Regions from separate parts of the Mesorhizobium sp. USDA 4775 genome, predicted to be linked through region 4. Evidence: predicted binding sites of a transcription regulator. Region 4 holds the regulator's gene; each other region holds the start of a gene.
The links. The regulator LexA, encoded in region 4, represses DNA repair genes until DNA is damaged. The targets are predictions, from matches to a motif close to TGTTCNNNNTGTGTTCNG.

Region 1 (5,341 bases), 1.3 Mb from region 4:
AATCCGGGCACGCCGGTCTCGACGGCGGATGTCTTCGCGGCCCTGTCCCGCCGCGACAACGAGCCCCTGCCGCCGCTGCCGCGCAGCATCGATTTCCATAGCCTGCGCAACTGGCTGGAGATTACCCGCAATGATCTGGAGCCAGCTGCGCTTGCGCTGCAGCCCGCCATAGGCCGCGCGCTGTCATGGCTTGATAAGGCCGGATCAGGCTTTTCACGCATGTCGGGATCAGGCGCGACCTGTTTCGGCCTGTTCGAGACCGGCAATGTCGCCAAGCGCGCGGCGGCCGAAATCCGCAGCCGCCAGCCCGACTGGTTCGTCGCGGCGACGCGCAGCATGTCATCGGAGGCTGAGTGAAATGGCTGGGATCAACGAGAGCCGTTCGTTCGTTCCGGTGCGTATCGCGGTGCTGACGGTTTCGGACACGCGCAGCCTTGCCGACGACAAATCCGGCCAGACGCTGGCCAACCGCATCACCGAGGCCGGCCACATACTGGCCGCCCGCGATATCGTCACCGACGACCGCGACAAAATCCGCCATACGGTGCTGGCGTGGTCGCGCGACAAGGCCATCGATGTCGTCATCACCACCGGCGGCACCGGCTTTACCGGGCGCGACGTGACGCCGGAGGCGCTGGAGCCGATCTTCGAAAAGCGCATGGATGGCTTTTCCGAAGTGTTCCACCGCATTTCCTACGACAAGATCGGCACGTCGACGATCCAGAGCCGGGCAACCGGCGGCGTCGTCAACGCCACTTTCGTCTTCGTGCTGCCGGGCTCGCCCGGCGCCTGCAAGGATGCCTGGGACGGCATCCTCAAGGCGCAGCTCGACTACCGCCACACGCCCTGCAACTTCGTCGAGATCATGCCGCGCCTGGACGAGCATCTGCGGCGCGGAAAGTAATACGCGAAATTGCACTTCCAACAGTCAGCCTTCAGCGGATCACCGGCTCGCCATGAAAGCGCCGGCGCGAGGGGCGTGAAACGCCGAAGCCGACTTCCATCATCAGCCGCGGCGTGCGCGCCGGCACGGTGCCCATGTGGAAGCCGAAAGGGTCCTCGACGAAGCCGAGGCCGGCTTCGCCGGTCAGCGTTACCGGACTTTGCTCGCCATAGACGCCCAGCACCTCCTGGGCGGGATGGCCGACCAACAGGGTGAGCTGGTGCTTGATGGCGCGGCGCCTGTGGCTGCCCCTGACATAGACATGCGGCCCGGTGTCGGCGTCGACCGGCTTGAGGTAGAAGAAGAACTTCAGCATGCGCCAGTCGTCGAGGTCGAAGTGATACTTGCCGAGCGAGGCAAGGTTCTTGTCGGCGTCCGAGGCTTCGCCGGTCGGAAAGCTCCACCAGACGCGCGTCGTGATCAGTTTCGCCTGAGCGCCGAGATAGTGCGCGGCAATGTCGAGAAGCAGCGGATCGCGCTGTACGGCGAGTGCGGCCGGGCAGTCGAGGATGCGCTCGAAATAGTGCCCGCTGAGCAGAGAGCGGCCGAGGCGTTTTTTGGCCTGCGCATGGTCGCCCGGCATGAATTCGAGGCGGCGGTCGAAATTGCCGAAGCAAGGCGTGCGCGCCGCGAAATCCGCGATCTCTTCATGGATCGCCGGCGGCAGGACCAGGCCTGAAAACAGGCCGTCGGAACGCAACGCATCGACCACCGCCGCCCGCGCGACACCGGAAAACATCGTATCCCCGACATTGTCGGCAGGACGCGCGCGCTTTGCGCCCAGCCAATGCATCCGGCGCCCAGGCATGGTGCGCGCGAGCATGAACATCGGCAACCAGGCAGGGTTTTCGCGCAGGTCCGTGAGATAGGTCGGAATGCGCACGGCAATGCGCCGCAGCAGGCTGCCGTTGCGCGCAATCGCCTCGAGACTGGCGGCTCCGGATTCGTCAGGCGTTGAAAGGGTCATCGGGTCCTCTTCCATGAGGGTGACACCGATGCCGCATCGGTGCCCACCACTCGCATGACCCAAACCCAATTCACCCACCTCGGGGAAGGCTAACCTCGCGTCAGATTTTGTGCAATGCACAATAAACAGAGCAGGTGCAAAAAATCACTTCGGCGCCCGGGGCTGCTGCTTGGGCGGCGCCACCCAGATCTCGGCTTCGAGCTTCTTCGTCGCCAGGCCACGCGCCAGCGCCTCGGCGCTGCCGGCGTTTTTCGACAGGGACGCCGCCTGGCGCTTGCTGATCACCAGCCCGTCGGCGAGCGCGCGGTTTCCCGAAAAGACCCGGGCGAGGAACGGCGCGCGGCTGCCGCGCGCGCGAGAAAACCGTGCCGCCATGGTTTGCCTCGCCGTGTGGGCGACGACCGCGTCGATCCAGCCCTCCACCAGCCGCGCGCCCGGCTCCAGCAACAGCAGCCAATCGCCCTTGGCCTGCCTTATCCCGGCGGCGATGCCGCCGCTTGCTACGTAGTGGCAGCCAGCATGCTCGGCGACATGATGCGTCTGGTCGGTGGAGCCGGTGTCGCAGACGATGACGTCGCGCACCACGCCCTCCACCGCGCCGCCAATCAGCGAGCCGAGCGTACGGGCGAGAGCCTCCTCGTCATTGCGGGTTTCGATGAGAACACTGAGCATATTTAGCCGAATAGCGGAAAGCCGCGCACAGCGCCAGTTTTTGCGGCGCAGCATAAAAAGTTCTTGCTTTGTTCTCATCGGCAAAATAGGAATAATTTCATGAGCAGAGCGATTCGAAACAACATGGACAGTCCCTGGGAGCGGGCCAAGATGGAACCGATCGTGCGCGCCGACATTGCAGCCTTCGGGGCAGGGCGAGCCGAAATGGCCAATGCGATGATCGAGCAGAGTGGCATGCGCATCCGTCCGGACCGCAACCGCGGACGGTCGGCGGGCATCAATCCGTCCGGCCGCTTCGAACCGGTCAGCCGGCATGTGTTCGACGATGGCTGGAGTTCGCTGGAGGAACTGCCGCCGTTCAAGACCGAGGTGCAGGTGGAGAAGCCGCGCACCATCATCACCCGCAACGAATCGCCCGACATCTCCTTCGACCGGTCGATCAACCCCTATCGCGGCTGTGAACATGGCTGCGTCTATTGTTTCGCGCGGCCGACGCATGCGTTCATGGGCCTGTCGCCGGGGCTGGATTTCGAATCCAAGCTGTTCGCCAAGCCGGATGCGGCGCGGCTGCTTGACAAGGAACTGTCGAAGGACGGCTACCAGCCGCGCACCATCGCCATCGGCACCAACACCGATCCCTACCAGCCGATCGAGAAACAGTACCGGATCATGCGCGAGATCCTGGAAGTGCTGGAAGCGCGCGGCCATCCGGTCGGCATCGTCACCAAATCCGCTCTGGTGACGCGCGACATCGACATATTGTCGCGCATGGCCGAACGCGGGCTGGCCAAGGTGGCGCTGTCGGTGACGACAATGGACCGCATACTGGCCAGGACGATGGAGCCCCGCGCGTCGACGCCGACCAAGCGGCTCGAAGCGATCCGGCAGCTTTCTGACGCCGGCATTCCGGCTTCGGTCATGGTGGCGCCGATCATCCCCGGCCTCACCGACCAGGAGATGGAGCGGATCCTCGATTCGGCGTACGCCGCCGGTGCGCGCGAGGCAGGTTACGTCGTGCTGCGTCTGCCGCTGGAGGTCAGCCCGATCTTCAAGGACTGGCTGCTGCGCCACTATCCCGACCGTTACCGCCACGTGATGTCGCTGATCCGCTCGATGCGCGACGGCAAGGATTACGATTCGGAATGGGGCAAGCGCATGAAGGGCGCTGGACCCTACGCCTGGCAGATCGGCCGCCGCTTCGAAATCACCGCCAAGCGGCTTGGCCTCAACACCGAACGGCGCACGCTGCGCACCGACCAGTTCGTCGCCGCCGGAAAGGACCAGGAGCAGCTGATGCTGCTGTGAGACTGCAATTCGCCGCGGCGGTTTGAGCTGCCACGGCGCACAAAATCCCGTCCGGCCTGCCCCGGCCTGCAGACGGTGCCCTCCCGGTCCGGCGCCCCACCCGACCCGGAGGGACTTGCGGAGAATCGGAGCCGATGCGAACCTCGCCGCAACATGGCTCGCGCGCGTTCCGATTCTCCGCTTCTCTTCGAAATCGTCGAGAAACCCGATTTCTCCTTCGAGACGAAGGCGATGGCTGATGGGCTTTGGCCAGTCGCGGGGATGGACGAGGCTGGCCGCGGTCCTCTGGCCGGGCCGGTGGTCGCCGCGGCTGTGGTGCTCGATCCTGCCAACATCCCCGAAGGCCTCGACGATTCCAAACGGCTCAGCCATTTGCAGCGCGAAGCACTGTTCCTGCGCATCCTCGGCTCCGCGCAAGCGGTCTCGATGGCCTCGATCAGCGCCGAGGGCATCGACGGCAGCAATATCCTCAAGGCCAGCCTCGAGGCGATGCGCCGCGCTCTGGTCGGGCTGTCGGTTCGACCGAAGCTCGCGCTTGCCGACGGACGCGACGTGCCGCCTGGATTACCCTGCGACGGCCGCGCCTTGATCAAGGGCGACCAGCGCTCGCAATCGATCGCCGCCGCCTCCATCGTCGCCAAGGTGATGCGCGACCGCATGATGTGCGGCTGCGGCAGCTACCACGACCGCTACGGCTTCGAGGTCCATATGGGCTATGCCACGGCCCGCCACCGCACGGCGATCGAGGCGCATGGCCCGGTTGCACGGCTGCACCGCGTGTCGTTCGCGCCGTTCAGGCTGGGCGGGGCGGAAGTGACCGAAGAAGAGAGCTTCGCAGAGCTCGATTGAGCAAACTGGCCGAGTGGGCGATCTCCGCTCTCGTTCGGAGATCGATAGCGTTGACCTCAGCGCTGAAACAAAAAAGCCGCCAGGTTGCCCCGGCGGCTTTCTGATTTCCAAATGTTGTCAGCCTAGTTCAGCTTGGCCTTCACATCCGCGAGCGAAGCCTTGAACAGGTCGGCTCCGGCCTTGACGTCGACCTTCGCGGCGAGCAGCGCGCGGGCGGCTTCGACGGCGATGTCGACGGCACTGGCGCGCACCTCGGCGACCGCATCACGCTCTGCCTGACCGATCTTCTGCTCGGCAAGTGCCGTGCGCCGGGCAACATAGTCTTCGGTCTTCTTGTGCGCTTCGGTGGCGAGCATTTCGGCCTCGCGCTTGGCGGCCGCGACGATGTCGGCAGCCTCCTGCTCGGCTTCCTTGCGCTTCTTCTTGTACTGGCCGAGCAGTTGCTGGGCCTCGTCGCGCAGTTTGCGGGCCTCATCGAGTTCGCTGCTGATCCTGGCAGCGCGGGCGTCGAGCGCCTTGGCGATCAGGCCGGGCACCTTGATGTAGATGGCGACGCCCAGGAAGATGATAAGGGCAATCGTGGCCCAAAGCGTTGCGAGAGATGT
Region 2 (5,341 bases), 100 kb from region 4:
CAAGCTTCCGACATCCAGCGCCATGCCGAGCGGATCGGCAAGACCAAACAGCGCATGGCCGAACTCTACGCGCAGCATTGCGGCCGCAGCTATGAGGAGGTCGAACGCACGCTCGACCGCGACCATTTCATGACCGCTCGCGAGGCCCAGGCATGGGGCATTGTCGACCATGTCTTCGACACCCGCAAAAAGGCGGCATGAGGCTGATTTTGGTCATCAATTAAATGCAGATGCACTAAATGCAGAAAATAGTTTTTATCACCTATCAATGAATTCGGCGCTATTGAATCCGTTGAATTATCAACAGGGGCATAAATGCCAAAGCCTAACGATCCAAACAAACGAGCATTACGCGCTATATTAGCTATAGCAGGAATATGCATGGCATTTTTCTTGCTAGTTAATGTTCCCGGAGGGTATGGATGTCTGGCGCGTGGCGGCGACGTGCGAATCGAAGGTATATCCATTCGCTGCTACATGGATTTTAGCAACTGGCAACCAGGCCAGCCAGCACGCCCTGTGTCAGACTAATATAGAAATTTGAAGACTTGAAGCCTGATCATCACATTGAAGGCTGACGGCGTCGCATCCATTTCGCCGCCGCTGGTCTGGTTTCGCAATGAGCGCCGCACTATAGTCATGCCATGCGCTACCGCCTGAACAGACTCATGACAGCCATTGCGATCACCGCCGCGACGTCCGGCGGGGCTTTTGCCGCGGACAATACCTCCCAGGCACAGAAAGGCGCCCTGCCCGGCGTGAACGGTGATTATCGCATCGCCAAGCCGGCTCCCCAGCCGGAACCCGACGATGCGTTCCCCAGCAACGGCAACGGCACGTTCAAGATCGGCGATACCGATGTCAGGATTTCCGGCACCATCACGGTCGATATGGCCACGGGCGGGTTTAAGCCCCCAAGGTGAGCAGCCCCTCCGCTGGGCCAGTTCAGCCATTTCCTCAAACGAACAGCCCCGCCGTGCCTTAGGCAAACGGACGGGGCTTTTCTGGATCTCAAATCCATATTTTGCCGGAGTGTACTGCCGGCGTTTGATTTCGGATGCTACGCGGCGTCAGCCGACGATCCGACTAGCAGTCTCTGATTTTTGGGGAATACGGCAAGTCACGGTTTGTCGGGTGGCGCAAACGCTAAACCCTGGCACTTATGCCTGCCGCGGCTCCAACGAGGCGTGGAGCCCTTGGGGACTATCCGGTGGCGTCATGCTCCGCTCCTGTGTCCGTTGCGACATTGTCGTAGCGAAGCGCAAATCGCAAATACCTGCGGCGTCTCGCAGGCCGCCTTGGGGCGGCGAGGCCATCGAAAGACGGCCGGCTTCGCTGACCTCAGGAGACTGCTCCCCTGAGCCGGCCACGTCAACCTTCAATAGCCGGTTACGGAAAATTGTGATCGCCGGGAGGTTACGTACAGGTCAGGTTTCTGCACAGCTTTGTCAGGAGCGTGTTCGGCCTTTGTTCTTTCTGCTTGCCCCTTCGCGTGAAAGGCGGTTAAACGACTTCTGTCGGGAATTGTGGCGTCTCTCGACGTGGCGGCAAAAACACCTACATAGGGGATGGCCGGGACAATCCCGCCAATCCCACGAATTCCAGATCTGAGGCGGCGACCGGCGATGGCCGACCATAAATTCCTTTCCATTCGCGGGGCGCGCGAACACAATCTGAAGAATGTCGATCTCGACCTGCCGCGTGACAGCCTGATCGTCATGACCGGCCTGTCGGGCTCCGGCAAGTCGTCGCTGGCCTTCGACACCATCTACGCCGAAGGCCAGCGCCGCTATGTCGAGAGCCTGTCGGCCTATGCCCGGCAATTCCTCGAAATGATGCAGAAGCCCGACGTAGACCAGATCGACGGCCTGTCGCCTGCCATCTCGATCGAGCAGAAGACCACGTCGAAGAACCCGCGCTCGACGGTCGGCACCGTCACCGAGATCTACGATTATATGCGCCTGCTGTTCGCGCGTGTCGGGGTGCCCTATTCGCCGGCCACCGGCCTGCCGATCGAGAGCCAGACGGTCAGCCAGATGGTTGACCGCGTGCTGGCGCTGGAGGAAGGCACGCGCCTGTTCCTGCTGGCGCCGATCGTGCGCGGCCGCAAGGGCGAGTATCGCAAGGAACTGCTGGAGTTGCAGAAGAAGGGTTTTCAGCGCGTCAAGGTCGACGGCGTCTTCTATGAGATCGCGGATGTTCCGGCGCTCGATAAAAAATACAAGCACGACATCGACGTCGTCGTCGACCGCATCGTCGTGCGCGGCGATCTGGCCACGCGCCTTGCCGATTCCATCGAGACGGCGCTGAAGCTCGCCGAGGGGTTGGCGGTGGCCGAGTTCGCCGATAAACCGCTCGATTCCAGCCAGACCGGCGAGGATTCGGTCAACAAGTCGAAGAACGAGACGCATGAGCGCATCCTGTTCTCGGAAAAATTCGCCTGTCCGGTGTCCGGCTTCACCATTCCCGAGATCGAGCCGCGGCTGTTCTCGTTCAACAACCCGTTCGGCGCCTGCCCGACCTGCGACGGTCTCGGCAGCCAGCGCGCCATCGACCCCAACCTCGTCGTGCCCGACGAGAACGTGTCGCTGCGCGACGGCGCCGTCAGCCCATGGGCGAAGTCGACCTCGCCCTATTACGTGCAGACGCTCGAAGCCTTGGGCAAGGCCTACAACTTCAAGCTCGGCGACAAGTTCAAGGATTTGAGCGCCGAGGCCCAGGACGCGATCCTGCGCGGCACCGGCGAGCGCGAAGTCACCTTCCAGTATGATGACGGCCTGCGCTCCTACAAGACGACCAAGACCTTCGAAGGCGTTATCCCCAATCTCGAACGGCGCTGGAAGGAAACCGAATCCGCCTGGATGCGCGAGGAGATCGAGCGCTTCATGTCGGCGACGCCCTGCCCCGTCTGCAAAGGCTATCGGCTGAAGCCGGAAGCGCTGGCGGTGAAGATCGGCGGCAAGCACATCGGCGAAGTCACGGAACAGTCGATCCGCAATGCCGACAAATGGTTCACCGATCTGCCTGCGCAGCTCAACGATAAGCAGAACGAGATCGCGGTGCGCGTGCTTAAGGAAATCCGCGAGCGCCTGCGCTTTCTCAACGATGTCGGGCTCGACTATCTGACATTGTCGCGCAATTCGGGCACGCTGTCGGGCGGCGAGAGCCAGCGCATCCGCCTGGCGTCGCAGATCGGCTCGGGCCTGACCGGCGTGCTTTACGTGCTGGACGAGCCGTCGATCGGCCTGCATCAGCGCGACAACACGCGCCTCCTCGATACGCTCAAGCACCTTCGCGACATCGGCAACACCGTCATCGTCGTCGAACATGACGAGGATGCCATCCTGCATGCCGACTATGTCGTCGACATGGGGCCGGCCGCCGGCATCCATGGCGGCGAGATCATCGCCCAGGGCACGCCGCAGCAGGTGATGGCCAACCCCAATTCGATCACCGGCAAATATCTGTCGGGCGCGCTTGAAGTGGCCACCCCCGGGGTCCGGCGTGAGGCGAAAAAGAACCGGCGCCTGAAAATCGTCGGCGCGCGCGGCAACAATCTGAAGAATGTCACCGCCGAGATCCCGCTCGGCACCTTCACCGCTGTCACCGGCGTGTCGGGCGGCGGCAAGTCGACCTTCCTGATCGAGACGCTGTTCAAGGCGGCCTCGCGCCGCATCATGGGGTCGCGCGAACATCCGGCCGAGCATGACCGCATCGAGGGTCTGGAATTCCTCGACAAGGTCATCGACATCGACCAGTCGCCGATCGGCCGCACGCCGCGTTCGAACCCCGCCACCTATACCGGCGCCTTCACGCCGATCCGCGACTGGTTCGCCGGCCTGCCCGAAGCCAAGGCGCGCGGCTACCAGCCGGGACGCTTCTCGTTCAACGTCAAGGGTGGCCGCTGCGAGGCCTGCCAGGGCGACGGCGTCATCAAGATCGAGATGCACTTTTTGCCCGACGTCTACGTCACCTGCGACGTCTGCCACGGCAAGCGCTACAACAGGGAGACGCTCGACGTCCTGTTCAAGGGCAAGTCGATCGCCGACGTGCTCGACATGACCGTCGAGGAAGGCGTCGATTTCTTCGCCGCCGTGCCGGGCGTGCGCGACAAGCTCGACACGCTGAAGCAGGTCGGCCTCGGCTACATCCATATCGGCCAGCAGGCGACGACGCTGTCCGGCGGCGAAGCCCAGCGCATCAAACTCGCCAAGGAACTGTCGCGCAAGGCGACCGGCAAGACGCTCTACATCCTCGATGAGCCGACCACCGGCCTGCATTTCCACGACGTCGCCAAACTCCTGGAAGTGCTGCACGAACTGGTCGACCAGGGCAACACGGTGGTGGTCATCGAGCACAATCTCGAAGTGATCAAAACCGCAGACTGGGTGCTCGACCTTGGCCCCGAAGGCGGCGACGGCGGCGGCGAGCTGGTTGCCCAGGGCACACCGGAAGCGATCGTGCGCGAGAAGCGCAGCTACACCGGCCAGTTCCTCAAGGAGCTGCTGGAGCGGCGCCCCGGAGGCAAGCGCGAAGCGGCGGAGTGATGGCTGGGGATGGTCTCATCACGGTTCAGAGCCGCTTTGGCGTGACCGAAACCATCGACCGCCTTGCTGAGGTGGTCAAGCGTGCCGGCCTGGTCGTCTTCGCGCGCATCGATCATGCCGCCGGCGCACGTGATGTCGGCGCTGCGTTGCGGCCAACCGAACTGCTGATCTTCGGCAACCCCAGAGGTGGCACCCCTCTCATGCAGGACAGTCAGCTTGCCGGCATCGATCTGCCCGTCAAGGCGCTGGGCTGGGAAGATGAACAAGGCAATGCCTGGCTGTCCTACAACGATCCGCACTGGATCGCCGGTCGCCACGGCCTGGGCGATGTCAGCCGCGCTGCAGTCGCGGCGATTGCCACAGGCATGGAGAAGGTGATCGCCGCTGCTGCTGGAATGGATCAGTCATGAGACTTGCCCGCCCTGAAGATCTTGCTGCGATCGTCGCGCTGACGGAAGCCGCCTACGCTCCTTACAACGCCATACTCGAAGCGCCGCCGATCCCGGTGACCGAAGACTACGCGCCGCGCATCGCGAACGGCGAGGTCTGGCTGCTGGAGAGCGGTGGCGAACCTGCCGGAGTGCTCACACTGGAGCGGCATGAGGATCACGCGATGATCTTCTCCGTCGCTGTGTCGCCCGCCTTCCAGCGCAAGGGTTTTGGCACAAAGCTGCTCAATCACGCGGATCAACAGACGCGCTTGTGGGGCCTGCCGGAGATACGGCTCTACACCAATGCGAAAATGGAGCGGAACATCGCGCTCTATCTCGCCTACGGTTATCGCGAAACGGGTC
Region 3 (5,341 bases), 2.9 Mb from region 4:
CGCGACGCGGCGGATGTGCCGCTGACCCATATTTTCGGACCGGGGACCCTGGCCGGCTTCAAGGTGTGGACCGACGAGATCGTCGAATAGTCGCAGTCTCCGCGGCCGATCCCAAACAAATCGCGTCTTGAACGACCCGGCCGTTGGCGCGTTATGGTGGAGCTGCGGCCATCCGGCCGCTAGACTGGGCACGTTGAACGGGGACCAGACCGCATGGCCGGGCACGGCGGCTCCAAGATGGTCATCTATGCGGCGCTCGCCGGCAATCTGGCGATCGCACTGACTAAATTCGCCGCCGCCTTCTTCACCGGCAGCTCGGCGATGCTGTCGGAAGGCGTGCATTCGCTGGTCGATACCGGCAATGGCGGCCTGCTGCTCTACGGCATGCACCGTGCCGCGCGCCCGGCCGACCGCACGCATCCGCTCGGCCATGGCCGCGAACTCTATTTCTGGAGCTTCATCGTTGCCCTCCTGGTCTTCGCCCTGGGCGCCGGCGTGTCGTTCTACGAGGGCATCGTCCACATCATGGCGCCGGAGCCTGTCGCCAACGTCAAGGTGAACTATGTCGTTCTCGGCTTGTCCTTCCTGTTCGAGGGCAGCTCCTGGCTGGTGGCGCTGAAGGAATTCCGCCGAGAGAAAGGCAAGCAAGGCTGGCTGCAGGCCGTGCAGTCGAGCAAGGACCCGAGCGTCTATACGGTGCTGTTCGAGGACAGCGCGGCGCTTCTCGGCCTGATCGTCGCCTTTGCCGGCATATTGGCGGCGGAGCTGCTGGAGATGCCGGAGCTCGACGGCGCCGCCTCGATCGGCATCGCGCTCATTCTCGGCGCCACGGCGATCTTCCTCGCCCGCGAAAGCAAGGGGCTGCTCATCGGCGAGCCGGCTTCGCCCGAAGTGCAGAAAAAGGTGCTGGCGATCGCGCAGCAGGATCCGGCGGTGCAGCGCGCGAACGGTGTCCTGACCGTCCATATGGGACCGCAAGAGATCGTTGCAGGGCTCAGCATCGAATTCGAGGACCATCTGTCGGCGCCGGAGATCGAAGCCTGTGTCGAGCGCATCGAGGCACGGCTGAAGAAGGAGATGCCGGAGATCACGCGGCTGTTCGTCAAGCCGCAGACCACGGGCACCTGGGAGCAGCGGCGCAAGCTGATCGAAGCCGCGTCCAACTAGTCCTGGACCAGCGTTGCACCGTTGCCCCGTCGCATTGCCTTGCTAAGATCAGGCGACGGATTTCGGAGGATAGACCATGAAGATCGACGGCGGGTGCCATTGCGGCGCCATCACCTACGAGGCGGAGGTCGACCCAGCAAAGACCTCGATCTGCCATTGCACGGATTGCCAGCAATTGACCGGCACGGCCTTTCGCGTCACCGTTCCCGCGCCCGAGGATCACTACCGGATCACCAGAGGCACGCCAAAAATCTATATCAAGACCGGATCGAGCGGCGCCAAGCGCGCCCAGGCCTTTTGCGGCGACTGCGGGGCGCATCTTTACGCGACGTCGGTTGGCGGCGGCCCGAAGATCTATGGAATCAGGACGGGCACCGCGCGGCAACGCGAGGATCTGGTGCCGACACAACAGAAATGGCACCGGTCGGCCCTGCACTGGCTTCCCGAATTCGAAGGCATGAGCATCGTGGAGGAGCAGTAGCACCTGCCTCCCGGCCGAAAGCCGCCCAAGACAGGCAATTCTGTGCTAGCTTCGCTCACCTCAGACGGGCGGATAATAGCGATGTTGGAAACGGACAAGCTGTTTGCCGGCTCGATCCCGGAAAACTACGACCGCTATATGGTGCCGTTGATTTTCGAGCCGTTCGCCGCGGACCTTGCACGGCGGGCAGCGTCCTTCTCGCCCAAAGCCGTGCTGGAAGTCGCCGCAGGCACCGGGGTCGTCACCCGTGCCTTGGCGCCGAAACTGTCCCCTGACGCAAGCTATGTCGTGACCGACCTGAACCAGCCGATGCTCGACTACGCCGCTTCGCTACAGGCTCCCGACAGTCGCATCCAATGGCGCCAGGCCGATGCCATGGCGCTGCCGTTTGAAGACGCGGCCTTCGATCTGGTTTGTTGTCAGTTCGGCGCGATGTTCTTTCCCAGCCGTCCATCCGCCTACCGCGAGGCCAGGCGGGTGCTGAAGCCCGGCGGACATTTCCTGTTCAACGTATGGGACCGCATCGAGGAGAATGTCTTTGCCGATGATGTGACCAATGCGCTGGCCAGGCTTTTTCCGAACGATCCGCCGCGCTTTCTGGCCCGCACGCCGCATGGCTACCACGATACGGCGCTGATCCGCCGAGACCTCGAGGAGGCCGGCTTCTCCGATGTGGCGATCGAGACGAGAGCCGAACAGAGCCGTGCGCCCTCACCGCGCATTCCGGCCGTTGCCTATTGCCAGGGAACGGTGCTTCGCACCGAAATCGAGGCCAGGGATCCCGGGAAACTGGACGCTGCAACGGACTACGCCGCATCCGCGATTGCGGCCAGGCATGGTAGCGGCTCAGTCGCCGCCAAAATTCAGGCACATGTCATCGTGGCGGTGGCCTAGATTAGCCGTTCAGTCGTCGCCTTCGACGACCCGCAGCCTGAGCTGCCCGGTTTTTGAATCGGCAACGCGCGGGCCGGGTTCGAGTTTCGCCGCCGGCACCCGTGACGGCGTCTCCGGGCCGGCATCGCCATCGGCCTGCGCGCCGAACTCCAGCGCCTCGATCTTCTGGCCGCGCTTGGTCACCTTCGACGTCGAGACGAGGATGTCGTCGATGTCCTTGGCCGACTGGCCGAAATGCACCTGCAGCTTGCGCACACGCTCGTCGACGCGCGCGACATCCTCCATCAGCCGGATGACCTCGCCCTGGATCAGATGCGCCTGTTCGCGCATGCGGGCGTCCTTGAGGATGGCCTGAATGACCTGGATCGACAGCATCAGCAGCGACGGCGAGACGATGACAACGCGGGCGCGGTGCGCCTTGTGGACGATCGCCTCGAAATTCTCGTGGATCTCGGCGAAGACCGATTCCGACGGCACGAACATGAAGGCGGTGTCCTGCGTCTCGCCTTGGATCAGGTATTTTTCCGAGATGTCGCGGACATGGATCTCGATGTCGCGGCGGAAAGCCTGCGACGCGACCTTCTGCAGGTCCGCACCGTCGGCGGCGCGGATGGCGTTCCAGGCTTCAAGCGGAAATTTGGCGTCGATGGCAAGTGACGGCGCGCCGTTCGGCATCTTCACCAGGCAATCGGGCCGGCTGCCATTCGACAGCGTCGCTTGGAATTCATAGGCGCCATGCGGCAGGCCGTCGGCGACGATCGCCTCCATGCGCGACTGGCCGAAGGCACCGCGCGTCTGCTTGTTGGAGAGGATGGCCTGCAGCTGCACGACCTGGCCGGCGAGCGACTGGATGTTGCCTTGCGCGGTGTCGATGATCGCCAGCCGCTCCTGCAGTTTCGCCAGGCTCTCATGCGTGGATTTGGTCTGCTCGGTCATGGTCTGGCCGATGCGGCCGGTCATGGCGTCGAGGCGCTGGCCGATCGACTGCGTCAGCTCCGCCTGGCGCGCGCCGAACACTTCGGCAATGGCGCCCATGCGGCCCTGCATCTCGGCCTGGCTTTGCAAGATGCCGGCCATCCGCGCCTCGGCGTCGCGGGCATGGTCGGCGGCTTCCGCCGCAGCGACGGCGCGCGCCTTGGCCGACCGCCACAGCGCGATGACCAGCGCCACGAACAGGCCGAGAAACAACAAGGCGCCGAAGGCCAAGGCGTGGCCCAGCGTGATTGTCGACGCGCCAAGCCGTGCGACAGGCTCGGAAAGGATGGTACTCAGATCATTCATGTGGACAGCATAGCCGATTCGTGGGGCCGGCACAGATCAAAACGTGAACGAGGCTCAGGTCCACCGGTTGACGCTTTTCGCTGGACGTCTTACGTGGGACGCCATGCCGATCAAGCCGCTCATCATCCTTCCCGATCCCATCCTGCGCCAGGTTTCCAAGCCGGTGGAGCGCATCGACGCGCCTTTGCGCAAATTGGCCGACGACATGCTGGCGACCATGTATGACGCGCCCGGTATCGGGCTGGCGGCAATCCAAATCGGCGAGCCGCTGCGCATGCTGGTGATCGACCTCGCCAAGGAAGACGAAACGCCGGCGCCGCACGTCTTCATCAACCCGGAGATCCTGGAAACCGCTGAGGCGCGCTCGGTCTACGAGGAAGGCTGCCTGTCGATCCCGGACTATTATGCCGAGGTCGAACGCCCGGCTTCGGTGCGGGTGAAATATCTCGACCGCGACGGCAAGCTGCAGGAGATGGAGGCCGAGGGGCTGATGGCGACCTGCCTGCAGCACGAGATCGACCATCTCAACGGCGTGCTGTTCATCGACCACATCTCGAAGCTGAAGCGCGACATGGTGGTGAAGAAATTCAAGAAGCTCGCCAAGGACAAGGCGCCGGGCAAGCTGGTGGGATAGGGGAAAAATGCCCCTTCGCGTCATCTTCATGGGCACGCCGGAGTTTTCGGTGCCGACGTTGCGCGCGATCGCCGAGGCCGGACATGAGGTATCGGCCGTCTACACACAGCCGCCACGCGCGGCCGGCCGGCGCGGGCTGGAGCTGACGCCGTCGCCGGTGCAGCGCGAGGCCGAGCGGCTCGGCATCGCGGTGCGGACGCCGACCTCCCTCAAGGGCGAGGCCGAGCAGGCCGCTTTCAGCGCCCTGCGGGCCGATATCGCCGTGGTCGTGGCCTATGGTTTGCTGCTGCCTAAGGCAATTCTCGACGCGCCCCGCCTTGGCTGCATCAACGGCCATGCATCGCTTTTGCCGCGCTGGCGCGGCGCCGCCCCCATCCAGCGCGCCATCATGGCGGGTGACCTGGAAAGCGGCATGATGGTGATGCGCATGGAAGAGGGTCTGGACACCGGTCCGGTGGGATTGCTTGAAAAATGCGCCATCGACCCCGATATGACAGCCGGCGATCTGCATGATCGGTTGATGAGCGTTGGTGCTGCCCTGATGGTGGAAGCGCTGGCGCGGCTGGAAGGGAACATCCTGACATTTACCGCGCAAGCGGCGGAAGGGGTGACTTACGCCAGAAAAATCGATAAATCCGAGACGCGGGTGGATTGGACGCGGCCCGCGGCCGAGGTCCACAACCATCTTCGTGGCCTGTCGCCCTTTCCCGGCGCCTGGTCCGAAATTGACATTGGCGGCCGCGTGGAACGGCTGAAACTGCTTCGCTCGACACTATCCGAAGGCCTGTCGCTTTCGGAAGGTTCGGGCGAGTCGGGAGGAATTCTCGATGACCGGCTGACGGTCGCCTGCGGGGCAGGCGCGATCAGGCTGGTCGAAGTTCAAC
Region 4 (5,341 bases):
GTCGTTGTTTGCATCTCCCCTTGCGAACCCACTGCCATCGCCCCTTATGCCTGCACCCGGCAGCCAGCCGCCGCAGGCGGATATGCCGGCGACACTTCCGCCGCCTGCTTCAGGCCGGATTGTGCGTGTCCGGCGGCGACTCGCCCGGGTTTCCTGGCCTCGCCTACGCCATAGCGCGGCGACAGCAGCGGAGCTCGAGCTTGACCGGGGCATCGCCTTCCTGCTGGTGCCGGTTTGTCTGGCCGCTGGAGCGATCGGCTATTATTCGCTCGCGACGGAGCCTGATTTTGCAAAGCCTGTCGCGGTCGTCGTGCTGATGGCGGTCTGTGCGCTTGTTTCGCGCTCCTGGCCCAAAACCCATCTGGGCTTCACGGCGGCATTGTTGTGCGCGCTTGGCCTGCTTGTCGCCAAGGTCGAGACATGGCGGGCGGGCACCCAGATGCTGGGTTCGGAAATCTCGACGCAAGTCACCGGCCGTGTCGTTTCGCTCGACCGGATGGAGACCGGCCGCATCCGGCTGACCATCGACGTGACGTCGACCGCCCGGCCGAAACTGCGCTATGCGCCGGAAAGGGTCAGGCTTTCGGCGCGAGATATCCCGGCGGAAATGACCGCCGGCTCCCTGGTCACCGGCTATGCTAAACTGTTGCCGCCGACCGGTCCGGTGCGGCCGGACAGTTACGATTTCTCCTTCGACAGCTATTTTGCCGGCATTGGCGGCAGCGGATTCTTTCTCGGCAACCCAAAGCTTGTCTCAGCCACGGACGACGAGGTGCCGCTCACGGCCCGCCTTTTCTCGGGGATAGAAAATGCCCGTGAAGCCATTGCCGACCACATCAGGGCCACGGTTGGCGGTGCCGAGGGTGAGATCGCGGCGGCGCTGATCGTCGGCGTGCGGGCCGGCATTCCCGATGAAATCAACGAGGCGATGCGACGCACCGGCATCTATCACATCATCTCCATTTCCGGACTGCATATGGCGCTCGTCGCCGGTACCATCATGGGGCTGCTGCGCGGCGCCTTCGCGCTGTTTCCGGACTTTTCCGCGCGTCGGCCGGTGAAGAAATATGCGGCCGCCGCGGCCCTTTTCTCGATCGCCGCCTATCTCGTCATTTCCGGCGTCGTCGTCGCGGCCGAACGCAGCTTCATCATGCTGGCGGTGATGCTGATTGCCGTGCTGTTCGATCGCGCGGCGCTGACCATGCGCAATCTTGCGATCTCGGCGATCGCCGTCATTGTGGTGTCGCCGCATGAGGTAGTCGGCCCAAGCTTCCAGATGTCGTTCGCCGCGACCGCGGCGCTGGTCGGCGCTTATGCCGGCTGGGCGGATCACCATGCGGGAAAGGCAAGACCGCCACCGCCAAAGCGATCCCTGCCGGGTTTTCTCACGCGAAAATTCCTGCTGGCGACGGGTGGGTTGGCGATGACATCCATCATCGCCGGCTGCGCCACGGCGCTGTTTGCCATCTGGCATTTCCAGCGTGTGTCGCCGCTCAGCCTGTTCGCCAATCTGGCCGTCATGCCGATCGTGTCACTGATTGTCATGCCTTTCGCTGTTCTCAGTTCGCTTGCGATGCCCTTTGGTGCCGACAGTCCCTTCCTTTACGTGATGGGCAAGGGCCTGACCGCAATGATCGCCATATCGGCGTGGATATCGGAGCGCTCCCCGGTCGATGCGGTCGGGGCTGATTTCGCAGCAATCCGTGCTGCTGGTGACCGTCGCCCTGGTCATCGCGACGATGGCGACGACCTGGCTGCGGCTCGCGGCAGTGCCATTCGCGCTTGCCGGCCTGCTGACAGTATCGGATACGCGCGCCCCGGATGTGCTGATTTCCGAAGATGCGCGTTTGGTGGCGCTGCCGATCGGCGGTGGAGAACTCGCGGTCAGCCGGGCTCGCCCGAACGAGTTCACCGTCGACAATTGGAAACGCGCGCTGGTGTCCGAAACCATCGTCGTGCCGGAGATGTTCGACAAGGCGGACTGGCAATTCGACATTGCCGATGCCGCCAATCTGCCGCCGGGAGCGCCGTTTTATTGCACGGATGGCGTCTGTCTTGCCCGGCACCCGTCAGGGGCGATCATCGCGCATGTCGAAGACCGCAAGGACACCTGGAAGGCTTGCGGTTTCGCCGATTTGATCGTCGTCAATGACGCGACAGGCTATGATTCCTGCCACAATCCGCTGGTTCTTGTCGTCACCAAACGGCAACTTGCCCGCAAGGGCAGTGCCGCCGTCTTCTTCGACCGCCAATCGGCGACAGGTCCGCCAATCATCAGCTTCGCGGTGGACGGGCCATATCGGCCCTGGCACGAGCAGCGAAAATTTTCGCGCGAGGCGAGGGGGCTGCCGCCCTATCAAAAACCCGAAAAGCCGGCCGTTCCTGCTCAGTAGCGCCGGATCAACCCGACAAGCTTGCCTTGCACCTTGACCCTGTCTGGCCCGAAAATGCGCGTCTCGTAGGCCGGGTTGGCGGCTTCAAGGGCGATCGAGGCGCCCTTGCGGCGGAACCGTTTCAGGGTTGCTTCCTCCTCGTCGACCAACGCCACGACGATCTCGCCCGGGCTCGCCGTGTCGGCGTTGCGGATGATGACCGTGTCGCCGTCGAAGATGCCGGCGTCGATCATCGAGTCGCCCTTGACCTCAAGTGCATAATGCTCGCCACCCATGATCATGTCCGGCGGTACCGAGATCGAATGTGTCTGATGCTGGATGGCATCGATCGGCACACCAGCGGCGATGCGACCCATCACCGGGATCGACACGGCGGAAACCGCATCGTCATTATTGCCGGCCGCGGGCAAGCGCGATGCCGCCGGCTTGATCTGGCGGCCAAGACCACCCTGGCCGAGGCTGCCCTGGATGACGCTTGGCGAGAATTTCTTTGCCGCGTTGAGGCCGGGTGCGATCGAATCCGGCAGCCGCAGCACTTCCAGCGCCCGCGCCCGGTTGGGCAGCCGGCGAATGAAGCCGCGTTCCTCCAGTGCCGTGATCAGGCGATGAATGCCTGACTTGGAGGCAAGATCGAGCGCCTCCTTCATCTCGTCGAAGGAAGGCGGAATGCCGCTTTCCTTGAGCCGTTCATGAATGAACATCAGCAGTTCATGTTGCTTGCGTGTCAGCATGGCGGCCCCCAAGGCATTGAACGACGGGTGTGAATCAGAATCGAAAAACAAACCCAGAACAAACACTATCTGTTCCAGTTGTGTTCCGCAACTGTTTAAAGTTTAATGAATTTGTTAACGCGTCTGAAATTATTTGGCCCCGGCAGCGGGCCGCGCTCGACCGCTTCCGCTCCCCGCAGGTTCATTGAAATCATTTTGGTTAATGGCCTGTGGCCTACCCCTGGATGCGGTTTGGCATCAGGCGTTTGAGAGGCGTCCACAGAGCGGATTTGTACGGTGTATCGATCCATTTCCGGCGGAACGAAACGAAATCAAAATGCCAACGGTCGCGGGTTCAGGCCGGCCACGGCCGCGTGGATCTGGACGCCGCGGCGACGTCATCCGGAAACCGCTTTCAGGCTGCCGGCGCGCGCGGTGTAGGTGTTGGCGCCGTTGTCTTCGCTGTGGACATAGACATGCAGCGTGTAGCCGATATGCGCCGTCATCAGCGCCTTTGCCCGCTCGACGTCGCGATCGAGCGCCGCTTCCATGATTGCGGTGTGATGCTCGATGGCGATCGCTTCGCGCAGCGCGTCCATAGCCTCGCCATAGCCGTCCTTGAGGCCGGCCGCCGCCCGCAATGTCGGCGCCAGGCCGAGAAACCGATGATGCCGACACAGCTGATCGGCGATCGTCGAGCGAAAGCGCAACAGCCAGTTCGACGTCGCCGCGCTCAGCAACGCCGCATGGAAGGCCTCGTGGCTCTCGTCCCATTTGTCGACGGCCGCATCGGAAGGGTCTTCGACCGCGGTCTTGCAGCGGGAGAGCCGGTAATGAGCGGTGACGACCGCGTCCTCCCATTCCCTGCCGCCGTTCGCGATCGATTCCAGGAACAGCGGCATTTCGACAACCATCCTTGCGCGCGCCAGGTCCTCGAGCTCGGCGCGCGACACGGGAGCGACGGCAAAGCCGCGATTGCTGATGGCGGTGACCAGGCGCTCGGCTTCAAGTCGGGACAAGGCTTCACGCAGCGGCGTCCAGCCGACGCCGTATGTGCCGCGCAGCGCGCTCAGCTTGAGCGGCGCGCCCGGCATGAGGCGGGTGGTCAGGATATCGCGCCGCAGCAGCTGATAGGCCGCCTCGGTCTTCGTGGAATTGTTCTGATCCTGCATCGCCATCCGTCCGTCATCGGCTTGCGAAAATTATATATGAAGCGGAGGTATGGCAAGAATTATATATAATGTTTGACACACGGCGGGCGACTGACCATGATCGCCGCAGTTGCCGTCCTGTGGGCGGCGCTGATCAAATCTGGGAGGAAATGATGTTGAAGTCGAAGTCCGCTTGGCTGTCGGGATTGGCCCTGGCAGGCGCATTAATGGTCAGCGCAGGCAGCGCCGCGGCCGATCAGATACGCATCGGCATCGCCAATTTCGGCGAGCATCCGCAGCTCAACGCCGCCATAGCGGGCTTCAAGAAGGCATTGACGGACAAAGGCTTTGTCGAGGGCAAGGACGTCGTCTACACCGAAAGCCATACCAATTTCGATGCATCTCTGGTGCCGCAGATGATCGCCAAGCTGCAGGCGGAGCAGCCCAAGCTGATCTACACCATCACCACGCCGGTCTCGCAGATCGCCAAGAAGGCGCTCGCCGGTTCCGGGATTCCGATCGTCTTTGCCGCGGTCACCGATCCGGTGGCGGCCAAGCTGGTGCCGTCGTGGGACGCCGGAGACGAAGGCATGACCGGCGCCAGCGATCTGCAGGATGTCGCCGCGGTGATGGCCTTCACCAAGAAACTGCTGCCGAACGCCAAGCGTTTTGGCGTGCCTTACAATCCAGGCGAGGCCAATGACGTTGCCCTGATCGAAAAGATCAAGGCGGCGGCACCCGCCGCCGGCTTTGAGGTCGTCGAAGTCGGTGTCGACAACGTCAATGACATTCAGCAGCGCATCGCTTCGCTCGCCGGCAAGGTCGACGTGATCTACGGTCCGGCCTCGAACCTGATCCAGCCGGCGATCGCCGCTGTCTCCGCGGCCGCCCGCCAGGCCGGTATCCCGGTCGTCAACTCTGATGACAGCGCGGTCCGCAACGGCACCGTGCCGGCGAGCTTCGCGGTCAATTACACGCAGGTCGGCATGAACGCCGGCAACATCGCCGCCGAAATCCTCAAGGGCAAGGATCCCAAGACGATCGCGCCGTCGCGCCCGGCCTACAAGGATCACATGGCAACGATTTC

Region 1: the regulator LexA is predicted to act here: its motif matches at 2,641-2,658, upstream of ACVILI_RS13055 (PA0069 family radical SAM protein).
Region 2: the regulator LexA is predicted to act here: its motif matches at 1,458-1,475, upstream of uvrA (excinuclease ABC subunit UvrA).
Region 3: the regulator LexA is predicted to act here: its motif matches at 3,856-3,873, upstream of ACVILI_RS05575 (DNA recombination protein RmuC).

The regions. Positions count from the first base shown of each region.
Region 1 covers NZ_JBSSFM010000001.1:2,733,267-2,738,607, reverse strand. The annotation lists gene ACVILI_RS13075 (4-(cytidine 5'-diphospho)-2-C-methyl-D-erythritol kinase) at 1-357, shown strand, start outside; gene moaB (molybdenum cofactor biosynthesis protein B) at 359-904, shown strand; gene ACVILI_RS13065 (hypothetical protein) at 936-1,910, opposite strand; gene ACVILI_RS13060 (glycosyltransferase) at 2,055-2,582, opposite strand; gene ACVILI_RS13055 (PA0069 family radical SAM protein) at 2,733-3,887, shown strand; gene ACVILI_RS13050 (ribonuclease HII) at 4,041-4,736, shown strand; gene ACVILI_RS13045 (F0F1 ATP synthase subunit B) at 4,859-5,341, opposite strand, start outside.
Region 2 covers NZ_JBSSFM010000001.1:4,128,151-4,133,491, forward strand. The annotation lists gene ACVILI_RS20270 (ATP-dependent Clp protease proteolytic subunit) at 1-201, shown strand, start outside; gene ACVILI_RS20275 (hypothetical protein) at 669-923, shown strand; gene uvrA (excinuclease ABC subunit UvrA) at 1,626-4,547, shown strand; gene ACVILI_RS20285 (DUF302 domain-containing protein) at 4,547-4,957, shown strand; gene ACVILI_RS20290 (GNAT family N-acetyltransferase) at 4,954-5,341, shown strand, end outside.
Region 3 covers NZ_JBSSFM010000001.1:1,097,479-1,102,819, reverse strand. The annotation lists gene ACVILI_RS05595 (transglutaminase-like domain-containing protein) at 1-90, shown strand, start outside; gene ACVILI_RS05590 (cation diffusion facilitator family transporter) at 214-1,167, shown strand; gene ACVILI_RS05585 (GFA family protein) at 1,244-1,648, shown strand; gene ACVILI_RS05580 (class I SAM-dependent methyltransferase) at 1,730-2,542, shown strand; gene ACVILI_RS05575 (DNA recombination protein RmuC) at 2,552-3,823, opposite strand; gene def (peptide deformylase) at 3,927-4,457, shown strand; gene fmt (methionyl-tRNA formyltransferase) at 4,465-5,341, shown strand, end outside.
Region 4 covers NZ_JBSSFM010000001.1:4,026,592-4,031,932, reverse strand. The annotation lists partial or broken gene ACVILI_RS19765 (ComEC/Rec2 family competence protein) at 1-2,393, shown strand, start outside; gene lexA (transcriptional repressor LexA) at 2,387-3,124, opposite strand; gene ACVILI_RS19755 (GntR family transcriptional regulator) at 3,502-4,275, opposite strand; gene ACVILI_RS19750 (ABC transporter substrate-binding protein) at 4,428-5,341, shown strand, end outside.